One region of the Naumannella huperziae genome, then DNA from elsewhere that is predicted to be linked to it. Evidence: riboswitches for the same ligand, from Rfam matches in the RefSeq annotation. Region 1 holds a riboswitch; the other holds the start of a gene.
The links. Region 1 has a riboswitch for FMN ahead of ribD (bifunctional diaminohydroxyphosphoribosylaminopyrimidine deaminase/5-amino-6-(5-phosphoribosylamino)uracil reductase RibD). Riboswitches for the same ligand answer to the same signal wherever they lie in the genome.
Positions count from the first base shown of each region.

Region 2: another riboswitch for FMN. It lies ahead of pnuC (nicotinamide riboside transporter PnuC); the one in region 1 lies ahead of ribD (bifunctional diaminohydroxyphosphoribosylaminopyrimidine deaminase/5-amino-6-(5-phosphoribosylamino)uracil reductase RibD).

Region 1 is NZ_JBSXPH010000001.1:1,517,894-1,524,898, forward strand. It holds gene ACXDC7_RS07260 (MFS transporter) at 1-458, shown strand, start outside; gene ribH (6,7-dimethyl-8-ribityllumazine synthase) at 433-933, opposite strand; gene ribB (3,4-dihydroxy-2-butanone-4-phosphate synthase) at 918-1,538, opposite strand; gene ACXDC7_RS07275 (riboflavin synthase) at 1,535-2,155, opposite strand; gene ribD (bifunctional diaminohydroxyphosphoribosylaminopyrimidine deaminase/5-amino-6-(5-phosphoribosylamino)uracil reductase RibD) at 2,155-3,171, opposite strand; FMN riboswitch at 3,241-3,394, opposite strand; gene ACXDC7_RS07285 (DEAD/DEAH box helicase) at 3,463-5,235, shown strand; gene ACXDC7_RS07290 (protein kinase domain-containing protein) at 5,236-6,528, opposite strand; gene ACXDC7_RS07295 (RDD family protein) at 6,637-7,005, shown strand, end outside.
Region 2 is NZ_JBSXPH010000001.1:2,664,466-2,671,470, forward strand. It holds gene ACXDC7_RS12635 (hypothetical protein) at 1-75, opposite strand, end outside; gene ACXDC7_RS12640 (hypothetical protein) at 81-764, opposite strand; gene ACXDC7_RS12645 (TetR/AcrR family transcriptional regulator) at 905-1,600, shown strand; gene ACXDC7_RS12650 (PH domain-containing protein) at 1,632-2,078, opposite strand; gene hisG (ATP phosphoribosyltransferase) at 2,089-2,934, opposite strand; gene ACXDC7_RS12660 (phosphoribosyl-ATP diphosphatase) at 3,016-3,282, opposite strand; gene pnuC (nicotinamide riboside transporter PnuC) at 3,305-3,991, opposite strand; FMN riboswitch at 4,094-4,221, opposite strand; gene mshC (cysteine--1-D-myo-inosityl 2-amino-2-deoxy-alpha-D-glucopyranoside ligase) at 4,277-5,509, opposite strand; gene ACXDC7_RS12675 (SCO1664 family protein) at 5,603-6,358, opposite strand; gene ACXDC7_RS12680 (DUF3090 family protein) at 6,351-6,944, opposite strand; gene ACXDC7_RS12685 (MSMEG_4193 family putative phosphomutase) at 6,955-7,005, opposite strand, start outside.

The DNA of each region.
Region 1 (7,005 bases):
TCGGCTGGGCCCTCGGCGCCTGGGGCCAGTCGCGCCCGTGGGTGCGGGGGAGCCGCAATCGGCTCGTCGTGTTCGGGGTGATCGCCGTCGCGGTCGGGGTCGGCGTGGCGTCGATCGCGTCCTGGCTGCCGGCCGCCTGGCCCGGGATCGTCGCCCTCGGCTGGGTGATCGCCGGCCTGGGGATGGGGCTCGCCGTGGCGAGCACCAGCCTGGTCGTGATGACGCTGTCGCCGACCGCGCAGCAGGGCCGCAATGCCGCCTCGCTGCAGATCGCCGAGGGCATCGGCGTCAGCATCTTCGTCGGCCTGTCCGGCACGATCTTCGCCGCGCTGCACCCGTCGGGAAACCTGCCGCTGACCTTCGGCACCGTCGCCTCCGCGATGATGGTCGTCGCCGTGTTGGCCCTCCCGTTCGCCCTCCGGATCGGCCGCGTCAGCGAGACCGTCCCCCTGCGCTGACGCGCGCCCGGTCACCGAAGCGGCTCATCTCGACGGCGGTCCGGGCGGCCTCGGCGCCGACATTGTGGCCGCCGGCGCCCTCGCTGCGGGCCAATGCCTGGTCGATGTTCTCGGTCGTCAGTACGCCGAAGACGACCGGTACGCCGGTGTCCAGCCCGACCCGCATCAGCCCGGCCGCCGCCTGCCCGGCGACATGATCGAAATGCGCGGTGTCGCCGCGGATCACGCAGCCGAGGGCGATCACCGCGTCATGCTCAACCGCCAGCCGCCGACAGGCGAACGGCAGCTCGAACGCGCCCGGCACCCAGGCCTCCACGGCCGGTTCCCCGCCGAGGCCCGCCAGCTCGCGCCGCGTACCCTCCAGCAGCCGCATCGTCACGTGATCGTTGAACCGCCCACACGCCACGGCGATCCGCAGACCCGTCGCGTCGAGGGCGGGCTCGACCCGCCCGGCGTACCTCACATCCGTGCCCATGCCAGCCTCTCCTCCAGGTGTGCGGACAGTTCCGCGATCGTGATCATCGGTAGGGCGTGCCGGGCGGCGAACCGGCGCAGCTCGGGCGCGCGGGCCATGCCCCGCTTGTCCGCCGTCACCACCTCGCACAGCACACCCGCGGGCGCCCGCCCCGCCAGGCGCGCCAGGTCGACCGCGGCCTCGGTGTGCCCGGGCCGCTCCGCAACCCCGCCCGGCCGCGCCCGCAGCGGCACCAGGTGCCCGGGCCGGCGCAAGGCCTCGGGCCCGGCCGACGGATCGGCCAGCGCCCGGGCGGCACCCGCGCGCTCCGCGGCGGAGATCCCGGTCCCGGCGTCGGCAACGTCGACGGTGACCAGGTACGCCGTGCGCAGCGGGTCCTCCTGCGCGCTCGTCATCGCCGGCAGCGCGAGCTCGTCGGCCCGCTCGGGCGTGATCGCGCAGCAGATGAAGCCCGAGGTGTGGGCCAGGAAGAACGCCAGCGACGACGCGTCGGCCGCATCCGCGGCCATGATCAGATCACCCTCGGCCTCGCGGTCGGCGGCATCGAGCACCAGCGCCATCCCGCCCGCCGCGATGGCGGCGACCGCCTCCTCGACCGCGCTCATCGCCCCTCCCGCCACGCGAGCAGTCGCTCGTCCCGCCACGCGAGCAGCCGCTCGTCCCGCCACGCGAGCAGCCGCTCGACATGCTTGGCGGTCACATCGGCCTCCAGATGCACCGCATCGCCCGGCGCCCTGCGGCCGAGCGTGGTGGCCGCGGCGGTGTGCGGGATGATCGCCGCGCCGAAGGAATGATCATCCGGCTCGACCACCGTCAGGCTCACCCCGTCCACGGCGATCGAGCCCTTCGCCACCACATAGCGCGCAAGATCATCCGGCAGCGACACCCGCAGGTCAGGAGCGGGGGAGAGGACCCGCCCGACCCCGTCCACATGACCGGTGACCAGGTGCCCGTCCAGCCGGCCACCCAGCCGGGCCGGACGCTCCAGATTCACCACCTCGCCGGCCACCAGCTCGCCCAGCGCGGTACGCCGCAGCGTCTCGGCGCTGAGATCGGCGCGCCACCAGTCGGCACCACGCTCCACCACGGTCAGGCAGCAGCCGTTGACCGCGATCGAGTCGCCGAGCGCCGCATCGGCCAGCACCTCGGTACAGGTGATCACCAGTCGGCCGCCGGTCGCCTCCGTCACGGTGCCCAGCTCGGCCACGATTCCCGTGAACATCAGGCCACCCCCTTCTCCAGCTCGACCACGAGATCGCCGCCGAGGTGGCGCACCCCGGCGATCCGGCCGCGCCACACCTCGTCGATGCTGCGCGCCCCGCTCCCGCGGAACAGCGGCGCCGCGTCGTCGCCGCCGAACAGCGCGGGCGCCAGGTGCATCAGGTAGCGGTCGACCAGCCCCGCACGATGGAAGTCGTGGGCGACCCGGGAGCCGCCCTCCACCAGCAACTGCAGCACGCCGCGACGGCCAAGATCGTCCAGCACGTCGGGCAGCGGCCCGGACAGCTCCAGGCACGGGTGCACCCGTGCCCCCGCCGGCGCCCTGCCCAGCACCACCCGCAGGGGGTCGCGCCCGGCAACCGCCCGTACCGTCAACTCGGGGTCGTCGGTCCGCACCGTGCCCGCCCCGACCAGCACCGCGTCGCACTGCGCCCGCAGCCGATGCGCCTCCGCGCGGGCGGCGTCCCCGGTCACCCAGCGCGAGCTGCCGTCGGCGGCCGCGATCCGGCCGTCCAGGCTCGCCGCGAGCTTCATGATCACGAACGGCCTGCCCGTCCGCCGATGGGTCAGATAGGGCCGCAGTTGATCCGTCGCTCGATCCGTGCAAACCCCTTCGGTGACGGCGATCCCGGCAGCCCTCAGCCGTGCGGCGCCGCGCCCGTCGACCCGCGGATCCGGGTCGCCGACCGCGAACACCACGCGCGCCACGCCCGCCCCGATCAGGGCCTCGGTGCAGGGCGCGGTGCGGCCGTGATGATCACACGGCTCCAGCGTCACCCACACCGTGGCGCCGGTCACGTCGGCACCCCCGGCCCGCGCCGCGTCCAGCACGACCTGTTCGGCGTGCCGGCCGGGCGGGGGCTCGGTGGCCCCGGCGAACTCCCGGCCGTCGCGGGTACGCAGGATCGCGCCTACCCAGGGATTGGGTGAGGTCAGGTGGCGAACCCGATCAGCCCGTGTGATCGCTCGCCGCATGCCCCACTCGTCGGACTCAGGTGCGAAGCTCGCGCCCGTCATCGGTCCTCCAGCGGTCCATGCGAGCGCGCGCTGCCGCGTACCGTGCTCCGCACGCGCGTACGCTGCCGCGCACCCTCGCTCTCATCCGGACTGACGATCGCCTCGAGCGACCGAACACCGTCGGTCCCGGAATTGCGCCGGGTCGGCCAGGGTCGCATCGGGCGACCGAGGTTCGCGGACTGTCACCGCCGGTCAGGAATTGCACCGTGCCCCGCGAGGGGTCGACGCACACCCTAGCGCCGGCCCGGTGGGGTGCGTCGGGTGTCTCGACGGTCGGCCGCTGCCCCTAGGATGGGGCCAGTGAGCTCGCCCGATCCGCAACCGCTGGTCGTCCATGCGGACAAGCTCCCCCCGGCGTTCCCCGATCGGGCCGCGTGGGGCACCGTCAAGCAGTTGCGGGCCTGGCAGGCCGCGGCGCTGGAGGCCTATCGCGAGGCCCAGCCGCGCGACTTCCTCGCGGTCGCGACCCCGGGCGCGGGCAAGACCTCGTTCGCGCTGACCCTGGCCGCCGAGCTGCTCAACCGGCGCATCGTCGAGCGGATCACGGTGGTCGCGCCCACCGAGCACCTGAAGACCCAGTGGGCGCAAGCCGCCGCCCGGATCGGCATCCAGATCGACCCGAACTTCGGCACCCGGCAGGGCCGGACGTCGGCCGACTTCCAGGGCTTCGCGCTCACCTATGCCGGCGTCGCCGCCAACCCCAACGCCCTGCGGATCCGCACCGAGCAGCGCAACACGCTGGTCATCCTGGACGAGATCCACCACGCCGGCGACGCGCGCTCCTGGGGCGAGGCGGTACGCGAGGCGTTCGAGCCGGCCCGGCGCCGCCTGGCGCTGACCGGTACGCCGTTTCGCTCCGACGCCAACCCCATCCCGTTCGTCCGCTACGAGCCCGACGGCACCGGCGCGCTGCGTTCCCGCGCCGACTACTCCTACGGCTACGGGCCGGCGCTGGCCGACGGCATCGTCCGCCCCGTCCTGTTCCTGGCCTACTCCGGCGACATGCACTGGCGGACCAAGGCCGGCGACGAGCTGACCGCGCGGCTCGGCGGACCGCTGACCAAGGACCTCGCCGCGCAGGCGCTGCGCACCGCGCTCGATCCCGGCGGCGCCTGGATCCCCGCGGTGCTGCGCGCCGCCGACACCCGGCTGAGCGAGGTGCGCTCCGGCGTACCCGATGCCGGTGGCCTGGTGATCGCCGGCGACCAGACCAACGCCCGGGCGTACGCGAAGATCCTCACCCAGCTCACCGGCCGCAAGCCGGCGCTGGTGCTGTCCGACGAGCCCGGCTCCAGCAAGCGGATCAGCGACTTCGCCGAATCCGACGAGCGCTGGATGGTCGCGGTCCGGATGGTGTCCGAGGGCGTCGACGTGCCGCGGCTCGCGGTCGGCGTCTATGCCACGCCCACGCTGACGCCGCTGTTCTTCGCCCAGGCGGTCGGCCGGTTCGTCCGCGCCCGCGCCAAGGGTGAGACCGCGTCGGTGTTCCTGCCCAGCATCGCGCCGCTGCTCGGCCTGGCCGCCGAGCTGGAGGCCGAGCGCGACCATGCCCTGAAGCCGCCGACCGCGCAAGACGAGGCGGCGCTGCTGGCCGAGGCCGAGCGGCAACAGACCGAGCCCGATGCCGACCTCGACGAGGGCGCGTTCACCGCGCTGGCGAGCGAGGCCGACTTCGAGAAGGTGCTCTTCGACGGCGGCGAGTTCGGGCTGCAGACGATGGCCGGCAGCGACGAGGAGCGCGACTATCTCGGCCTGCCCGGGCTGTTGGAGCCCGATCAGGTGAAGGACCTGTTGCGCCGCCGCCAGGCCGATCATCTGGAGCGTTCCGAACAGCGGGGTACGCCGGCCCAGCCCCGGCCGGTCGCCGGGCACCAGCAACTGCGCGAACTGCGCAAGGAACTGAACGGCCTGGTCGGCGCCTGGCACCACCGCACCGGCAAACCGCACGGCGTGATCCACAACGAGCTGCGCGAGGCCTGCGGCGGACCCGCGGCCGTGGCGGCCGATGCCGAGCAGCTCACCTCCCGGATCGAGCGGATCCGGGCCTGGGCCACCCGGGCCTGATCAGGTCAGGGAGAAATAGATCCAGCCCAGCAACACGGCGAGCAGGAACGCCCCGATCGCCAGCAACAACCACGTCAGCGCGCCGCCGCGGCGGCGCTCCGGCTCCGCTGGCGGGCGCGCCGCCGGCAGGTAGCTCCAGTCGTTGACCATCTGCCCGTGCGTCGGCACGTTCTGGATCGGCGGTGCCGGTTGCCCGCCCTGCGGATGTGGGGCCTGCGTGGGTGCGGCCGGAGGCTGTGGGGTACGCGTCGGCTGGGCGGCGGGCCGCTCGGACCAACTCTGCCGCTGCCGGGCCGCGGACTGCTCCGACCACGACACGCGCTGCCGCGACGCGGGCGGCAGCGAGCCCGGCGAGGGCGCGGAATGCGAGGGCGCACCCTCGGCGGGACGCTCCGGCAGGGTCGGCCAGGCCGGCGGGGCCGTGACCCGGCGTACCCGCGTCAGGTCGACCGCGGTCGTGCTCGGCTCGGCACCATCGGCCTCGATCTGCCCGGCGATCCGGTCCAGCCGGTCCGCCAGGGCCTTCGCCGACGCGGGCCGGGCCGATGCGTCCCGGGCGAGCGCGTGCCGCAGCACATCGTCCAGGTCGGTCGGAATCCCGAGCCGCTCGGCGATCGGCTCCGGATGCTGGTCGGCGGTGCGGTTCAGCAGGTCGGCGAGATTGCGTACCCGAAACGGCGGCCGGCCGGTCAGCAGGGCATAGGTCACGCAGCCGATCGCGTAGATGTCGGCGCGATGGTCGAACCCGGCGCCGGTCGCCTGCTCCAGCGCCATGTAGGACGGCGTACCCGCCGTCATTGTCCCGCCCACGTCGTCGACCATCGACTTCGCGACGCCGAGATCGGACAGCCGGATCACCAACGACCCGTCCGCTCGCGTGTCGAGCAGCAGATTTCCCGGCGTGACGTCGCGGTGCACCACCCGGTGATCGTGCAGCACCTGCAGCGCCCGGCAGGCCTCGGCGGCCGCGCGGATCGCCTGCGCCGGCGCCCGCAGCTCCCGCCGCCACTGGTCGAGTGAGCCCGCATCGCAGTAGTCCATGACGAAGTACGGCCGACCGTCGTCCAGCTCGCCGATGTCGTAGACCCGGATGATCCGGTTGTCCGAGATCCGGCGCATCAGCCGGGCCTCGCTGACGAACCGGCCGCGCACGTCCTCGCGCGCCGACCAGTTCTCCGCCAGCACCTTGATCGCCACCGGCACGTCGAGATCGTCGTCGTGGCCCTGCCAGACGGTCGCGAACGAACCCGCGCCGATCCGCGCGACGAGCCGATAGCGTCCGATCCGTTCCATGGTCCTCCTAGTGTCGGCACGAACGGGGCCAGAAGCCAGCCCATCGGCCGCTCCCGGCCGGATTCGACCGATTCTCCCCGCCGGCGGCCGAGAGGGGACAATGGCCGGGTGAGTGACATTCCCGTCGGCCGCCCGCCCGCCCCGCCCGGCCGTCACGCCGCACCGGCCGGCTGGTATCCCGATCCCGTCGATCCGCGGCGCGCCCGCTACTGGGACGGCTGGCAGTGGAGCCGGGACACCCGCGAACAGGAGCCGGGTTCCGCCGCGCCCGGTACGCAGCAGCCCGGTCTTCAGCAGGCCGGTCTCCAGCAGGCCGGCGGTCACCACGTCGGCGGTCAGCCGGGGGCGTCGTCCTTCGGTACGCCGGGTCGCGGCGGCAAGGCCGTCGCCACCGCCGACGGCGTACCGCTCGCCGCGTGGGGCGCGCGTCTCGGCGCCTGGCTGCTGGACCTGGTGATCATCGGCGTGGTCTGGGTG
Region 2 (7,005 bases), 1.1 Mb from region 1:
GGTGATCACGGTGGCGACCAGGCCGACCAGGGTCAGCCCGATGCACAGCGGCAGGAGATAGGCCTGGGGATTCATGGCTCCTAGGCTGCCACAGTCGGGCGGGTGCGGCCGTCGTCCGACGGTCGCTCTGCGGGAAGGATCGGGGTCGCACTCCGGGCCAGCACCAGCGCGACCGCGGTGGCGATGCCGCCGGCGGCGAGCAGCAGCCCGTGCGACATCCGACCCGCCGGCGGAGTGAAGAACTGCGGCAGGTAGACGACGAGTCCGAACGCCATCGGCAGCATCAGCGCCCTCGGCCGCTCCCGGCGCCACCAGCCGACCGCGAGCGCCACACCGAGAACCGCGAGCGCCAGCAGCCCGAGCGCGAAGGTGATGGTCGGCACGAGCGCGTAGCGGACGTCGGCGAAGGTCGACAGCAGCGACCAGTCCTCGTCTGCCACGGCGCGCCGGGCGATCGAACCGAGGCCGAAGGTCTCCGCCCCGTAGTACGGCAGCAGGGCCGCCCCGGCGCCGACGGCGAGCGGACCCAGCCAGGCGTACCGCCTCCCCCAGCGGACCGCGATCAGCGGCACCCAGAACATCAGGGCGACGATGCCGACCATGGCGAGCGTGTGGGCGCCCGTCCAGGCGTTCGAGGCGACCGCGGCCGCTCCGACAGCCCCGGTCTCGGGGTTCGTGGGCGGATAGGGCCGCAGTATCTGGTAGGCCGCGAAGCACGAGCCGGCGAGCGCCGGCAGCGCGATCAGGGACAGGCGACGGATCATGATCGCTCCTCGGTGGACAATTCGAGAGCGGTGCTCTCTGTCAACCAAGGCTGCCGCGCCTCCGGCACGAAGTCAAGAGCACTGCTCTCTGTTGTGAGCGAAACCCTCCCGCACCGTCGCGGAGCTGGCAGGATCGGTTCATGGCCGGATCGAGCACACCGCGCGCCCGCGCCCGGGCCCGCACCCTGGACGAGATCACCGAGATCGCGCGACGCCAGATCGCCGAGCAGGGCGCGGCGACGCTCAGCCTGCGCGGCGTCGCCCGCGAACTCGGCGTGGTGTCGTCGGCGGTCTATCGCTACTACCCCTCGCGGGATGCGCTGATCACGGCGCTGCTGATCGACTCCTTCGGGCGGCTGGGTGATGCCGTCGAGCAGGCCGCCGGGCGGCGTGCTGCGACACCGCGCGCCCGGTTCGTCGCCGCCTGTGCGGCGCTCCGCGACTGGGCGCGCGACCATCCGCACGAGTTCATGTTGATCTACGGCTCGCCGATCCCGGGGTACGCCGCCCCGGCCGATACCGTGCCCGCCGCGGCCCGGGTGGTCACGCCGTTCGTCGAAGTGCTCGTCGCCGCCGGGGACGCGCTCGGCGCGGCCGAGGAGGTGCCGGGGCCCGCGGCCCTGGTGCGCCAGCTCGGCGGCATCGCCGACCGGCTGGGCGCCCCGGAGCTGGCGCCCGCGACCGTCGCCGCGCTGTTCTCGGTGCTCAGCGAGCTGATCGGATTCACCAGCCTCGAGCTGAACGGCCACCTGGTCGGCACCATCGACCCGGCCGACCGGTACTCCCGACTCGCCTTCGACCGGCTGGCGGACCGGGTCGGGTTGGGCGCGGACTGAGCGCGGCCGGCCGGAAGGCCCGCGCGTGCGGTCAGCTCGCGGCGCGGTGCAGCTCGCGCAACATGCGCACGGCTCGATCGGCGCGTTCGCCGTCGACGCGTTGGATGCCGAGCATCGGGCGACGCGGCGGATCGTGCTCGCCGCTGTTCCGGAGCACGAGATTGGCCCAGGGATCCGAGCGCCGGTAGCTCACCGCCGCGACGTCCGACCACGGGTACCGCCGGGTGCGCGGCCCGTTGCGCACGGTGACGCCGCCGACGTCCGCGCGGACCGCCGAGGCCGACAACGACCAGATCACCGCGTCCAGGGCGACCAGGAAGCCGATCAGCGTGAGCACCTGCGGGATCGTGAAGAGCGCCCGGCTCGACTCCGGCAGTGCGAACCAGCCGAGGACCGCGGCGACCGTCAGCACACCCGTGCCGAGGGCGGCACCGATGATCGACACCCGCGAGGTGAAGCGGTACGCCCGATCGCTCACGCGAACCCGCTCAGATCCGGCAGGCGGCGATGTCGGTGACCAGGATCGCGCGGGCACCGAGCGCATACAACTGGTCCATGATCAACTGCGAACCCTCGCGGCGTACCATCGCGCGCACCGCGACCCAACCCTCGCGGGCCAGCGGGGACACGGTCGGCGATTCGAATCCCGGTGTCAGGGCGGCGGCACGGTCGGCCAGCTCGGCCGCGATGTCGTAGTCCATCATCACCCAGTTGCGCGCGACCAGCACCCCGTCCAGGCGCCGCGCGAGCTGATCAAGGCCGGCGGGCGGCACCTCGCCGCGCCGCGCGATCAGGATCGCCTCGGATTCCAGGATCGGCTCGCCGAACAGCTCCAGCCCGGCCCGGCGCAGCGTGGTCCCGGTCTCCACGACGTCCGCGACGGCATCGGCGACGCCGAGCCGGATCGCGGACTCCACCGCACCATCGAGCTTGATCAGGCGCGCATCGACGCCGCGGTCGGCCAGATATGAGCCGACCAGTCCCGGATAGGAGGTGGCGATCCGGCTGCCCGCCAGCCGCTCGACCGACCAGTCCTGACCCGCCGGCGCGGCAAAGCGGAACCGGGTACCGCCGAATCCGAGCGCCGCCGTCTCGTCGGCCGCCGCCCGGGAATCGAGCAGCATGTCCCGGCCGGTGATCCCGACGTCCAGCGTGCCCTCGCCGACATAGACGGCGATGTCGCGCGGTCGCAGATAGTAGAACTCCACGCCGTTCGCGTGGTCGGCGAGGATCAGCTCCTTGTTGTCACCCCGCTGCCGGTACCCGGCCTCGCGCAACATCTGGATCGCCGCGTCGGACAGCGAGCCCTTGTTGGGCACGGCGACGCGCAGCAGCGGACGGTCAGGACTGGGTTCCACGGGGCGCCAGCCTAGCCGCTCGGCACACACTCGCCGCCCGGGCGCGAGCCGGCGAGATCACAGGTGGCGCCAGACGTCCTCGGGCGCCAGGTCGAGGGCCAGCATCAACACCTGCAGGTGATAGATGAGCTGACTGATCTCCTCGGCGGCCTGTTCGCGGCCCTCGTACTCCGCGGCCATCCAGACCTCGGCGGCCTCCTCGACGATCTTCTTGCCGATCTCGTGCACACCGGCGTCCAGCCGCGCGACCGTGCCCGAGCCCGTCGGACGGGTACGCGCCTTCTCGGCCAGCTCGGCGTACAGGGCGGCGAAATCCTTGCTCACGCACGCACCCTAGCCCCGATCCTCAGGCGCCGACCCGAGCGGGCGCAGCGCTATCGCCGGCATTGCGGGTGTCGCGCCGCCAGGCGAAGAACCCCGCGATCACGAACCCGCCGTAGATGGCGTACATGATCGCCGACGGGTAGAAACCGCCGGCCAGCAGCAGCGGGATCCCGACGATGTCGACGGCGACCCAGATCAGCCAGAACTCCGTCCAACCGCGGGCCATGCCGTAGGTGGCGAGGATGGAGCCCGTCAGGATCCAGGCGTCGGCCAGCGCGTTCCAGCTCTCCAGCGCGGTCAGCACGAAATAGAAGCCGATCCAGCCGACCAGGCCACCGATGATCAACTGCAGCCGTCCCGAGCGACCGGCCCAGCGGGGCTGGACGCCGACATGATCACCCGGGTGATGCCGGGCATAGGTCGCCCACCGGATCCAGCCGTAGACGCTGACGGCGAAGAAGAACACCTGACGACCGGCCTGCCCCCACAGGTCGAGCTGCTGTGGCGTACCGAACGCGCCACCGAGAAACACGGTGAACAGCAACACATTGCCGACGATGCCGACCGGCCACGCCCAGACCTTGCGGCGCATCCCGAGCACCGCGCTCGCCAGGCCGAATCCGTTGCCGACGATCTCGCGCAACAGGATCGGTTGGCCGAATCCGACATCGATCTGGGCGTTCAGGAACTGCCAGACGAACTCATTCATGATCATCTCCGCTCGACGAGCCCCGCATGGTCCGGGGTCGGAGCGATGACGCGCGGATCAGCGATGCGCCGGATGGGCGCGACCGCTGCAACACCGCGGGCCCTCGTGTTCTTCCCATCCGGACTCTCACCGTCGGTCGGGGACTTCCACCCCATCAACCGATGACTGGCTGCCATCGGGTCGCGGACTTTCACCGCCGGCTCGGATTTTCACCGACCCCAGAACACGCAGGAACTACCTGCTGGCCCCATCATGCCAGCCCGGCGGCAACACCCGGCGGCCGGGTCAGGACAGCCGCACCCCGAGCAGGGCGTCGATCGCCTCGGCGAGTTGTCCGGGGGCGTGCTCGTCCGCCCCGTCCTCGGCGGCCCACTCGTCCACCACCCGCAGCGCGGTCGGGGTGTCCAGATCGTCGCGGAGCGCGGCACGGAGCGCGGCCAGCGCGGGTTCGGCCTCGGGCGCGGCGCGCCGGGTGACCGCCGCGCGCCAACGTGCCAGCCGCTGCGTCGCGGCCTCGAGCTGGTCGTCGTCATAGCTCCAGTCGGTGCGCCAGTGATGATCCAGCAGCACGAGCCGAATCGCCATCGGGTCGACCCCGGCCTCGCGCAGCTTGCTGACCAGGACGAGATTGCCCCGGGACTTGCTCATCTTCTCGCCGTCCAGGCCGACCATCCCGCTGTGGGCGTACGCCTTCGCCAACGGCTCGCCGGTGGCCACCTCACCCCCGGCGGCCGACATCTCGTGATGGGGGAAGATCAGATCGGAGCCGCCGCCCTGGATGTCGAACGCGGGCCCGAGGAAGCGGTTCGCGATCGCCGTGCACTCGATGTGCCAGCCCGGTCGGCCGCGGCCGAGGCTCGAGTCCCAGGCCGGTTCGCCCGGTCGCTCGACGCGCCAGACCAGGCCGTCCAACGGGTGCTTCTTGCCCGGCCGATCCGGGTCGCCGCCGCGCTCGGCGAACAGCGCGCGCGCCTCGTCGTCGCCGAGCCGGGCCATCTCGTTGAAGTGCGGGGCCAGCTCGTTGCGGAAGTACCAGTCGGGGTGTTCGGGATCGTCGACCTGGTAGATCGCGCCGTCGGGCAACTGCTCCAGCAGCCGGTTGATCAACGGGATCGACTCGACCGCGCCCACGAACTCCGTGGGCGGCAGCACGTTCAGCGCCGCCATGTCGGTGCGGAACAACTCGGTCTCGCGCTCCGCCAGGTCGACCCAGTCCTCCCCGGTCGCCTCGGCGCGCTCCAGCAGCGGGTCGTCGATGTCGGTCACGTTCTGCACGTAGTTGACGTTCAGCCCGAGATCGCGCCACTGCCGCTGCAGCACATCGAAGGCGACATAGGTCGCCGCGTGCCCGAGATGGGTCGCGTCATAGGGGGTGATCCCGCAGACATACATCCGTGCGGTCCCGCGCTCGGGCCCGACGGGCACGACCTCGCGTGACCACGAGTCGAAGATGCGGACCGGGCCGGCGTCTCGATCGGGAGCGAGCGACGGAACGGGTGGGAATGGCCACGCCTGCATGCGGGCGATGCTAGGCCAGCCGGGGCGCCCGCACGAAACGAACCGCGATCCGGCTGGCCCTCGCGCCCGGTGCCGGCACCCGCCTCGCGCGGCTCAGAACGGCGGCCAGGGGAACGGGAAACGGTGCTCGGCCGGCTCGGGCAGTACTCCGGCCGCGAGCAGCGCCTCGGCCCGGGCCGCGACCGCGGCGACCTCGGCGGCCGACAACAGCCCGGACAACTCGCCCGCCGCGTCCCGGGCCGCGGCCACCAGCGCCCGGTGCTCGTCGGTCAACGGCTCGCCGGCGAAACCCCACAGCACCGTCCGCAGCTTGTCCTGGGTGTGGAAGCACACGCCGTGATCGACGGCGAACACCCGTCCCTCGCGGGTCAGGATGTGGCCACCCTTGCGGTCGGCATTGTTGATCACCACATCGAAGACGGCGAGTCGGCGCAGTCGATCATCGTCGGCATGGACCACCAGTACGGGTTCGTCGGCCGCGCCGAAGCCGTCCATCACGGGCAGCCGGCCGGCAAGATCATCGTGTTCGCTGATCAGGTCCACCAGGTCGTAGTCGGCCTCGTCCACCCACGCCTGCAGGGAACCCGGGCCGAGCGGTCCGTCCACCAGCACGGTCGCCGGGACAAGATCGAACCCGGCCAGACTGGACAGGCGGTACGCCGCGACCTCGCGGGCGGCGAGCGTACCGTCGGGAAAGTCGTGCAACGGGCGCTCGCCGCGGACCGGCTTGTGGACGGCCAACCGATCGCCGACCTGGACCAGGAAGGTCGCATTCGATGCCGTGGTCAGCCGCCCTCGGATCGTCAGCTCGCCGGCGAAGGACGGATCCAGCGCGGAGACCTCACTCACCCGAGGCGAACAGGGGACGACGGTAGCCGTTGGAGCGCGGGCAGATGTGCCCGGCGGGGTCGAGCGGCTGGGCGCAGAAGGGACAGGCGGGCCGACCCGCGGCGACGACCGCATTGGCCCGGGCCACGAACTCCCGCGCTCCGGCCGGCGTGATCCGCACCACGAAGACCTCGCCGGCGCGCTCGGACTCGGCGGCGGCGACCTCGTCGGCCGAGGTCTCGTCGTCGGGCATGTCGTCCGCGGCGTCGGTCTGGGCGAACATCTCGATCACCACGCGGGCCTGGTCGGGATCCCAGGCGAGCGTCATCGTGCCGACGCGGAACTCCTCGTCGATCGGCGCATCGAGCGGCTGCACGTCACGGGGCTGGGCGTAGGCATCGGGCACGTCACCGCTTCGGCGTACCACCTCGTCGAGGATCCGCCCGAGGTGCTCGGCGAGCACCGAGACCTGCTGCTTCTCACACACCACGCTGGTGATCCGGTTGCCCTCGCGGGCCTGCAGGAAGAACGTCCGCTCTCCCGGCTCCCCCACTGTCCCGGCGACGAATCGGTCCGGAGCGTCGTACCGGTGCTCGACGATCGACATAGCGACCAGCTTAGGCCCCGCCACCGGCAGCAACGCCGGATTCCTCCGCGGGCGAACCCGC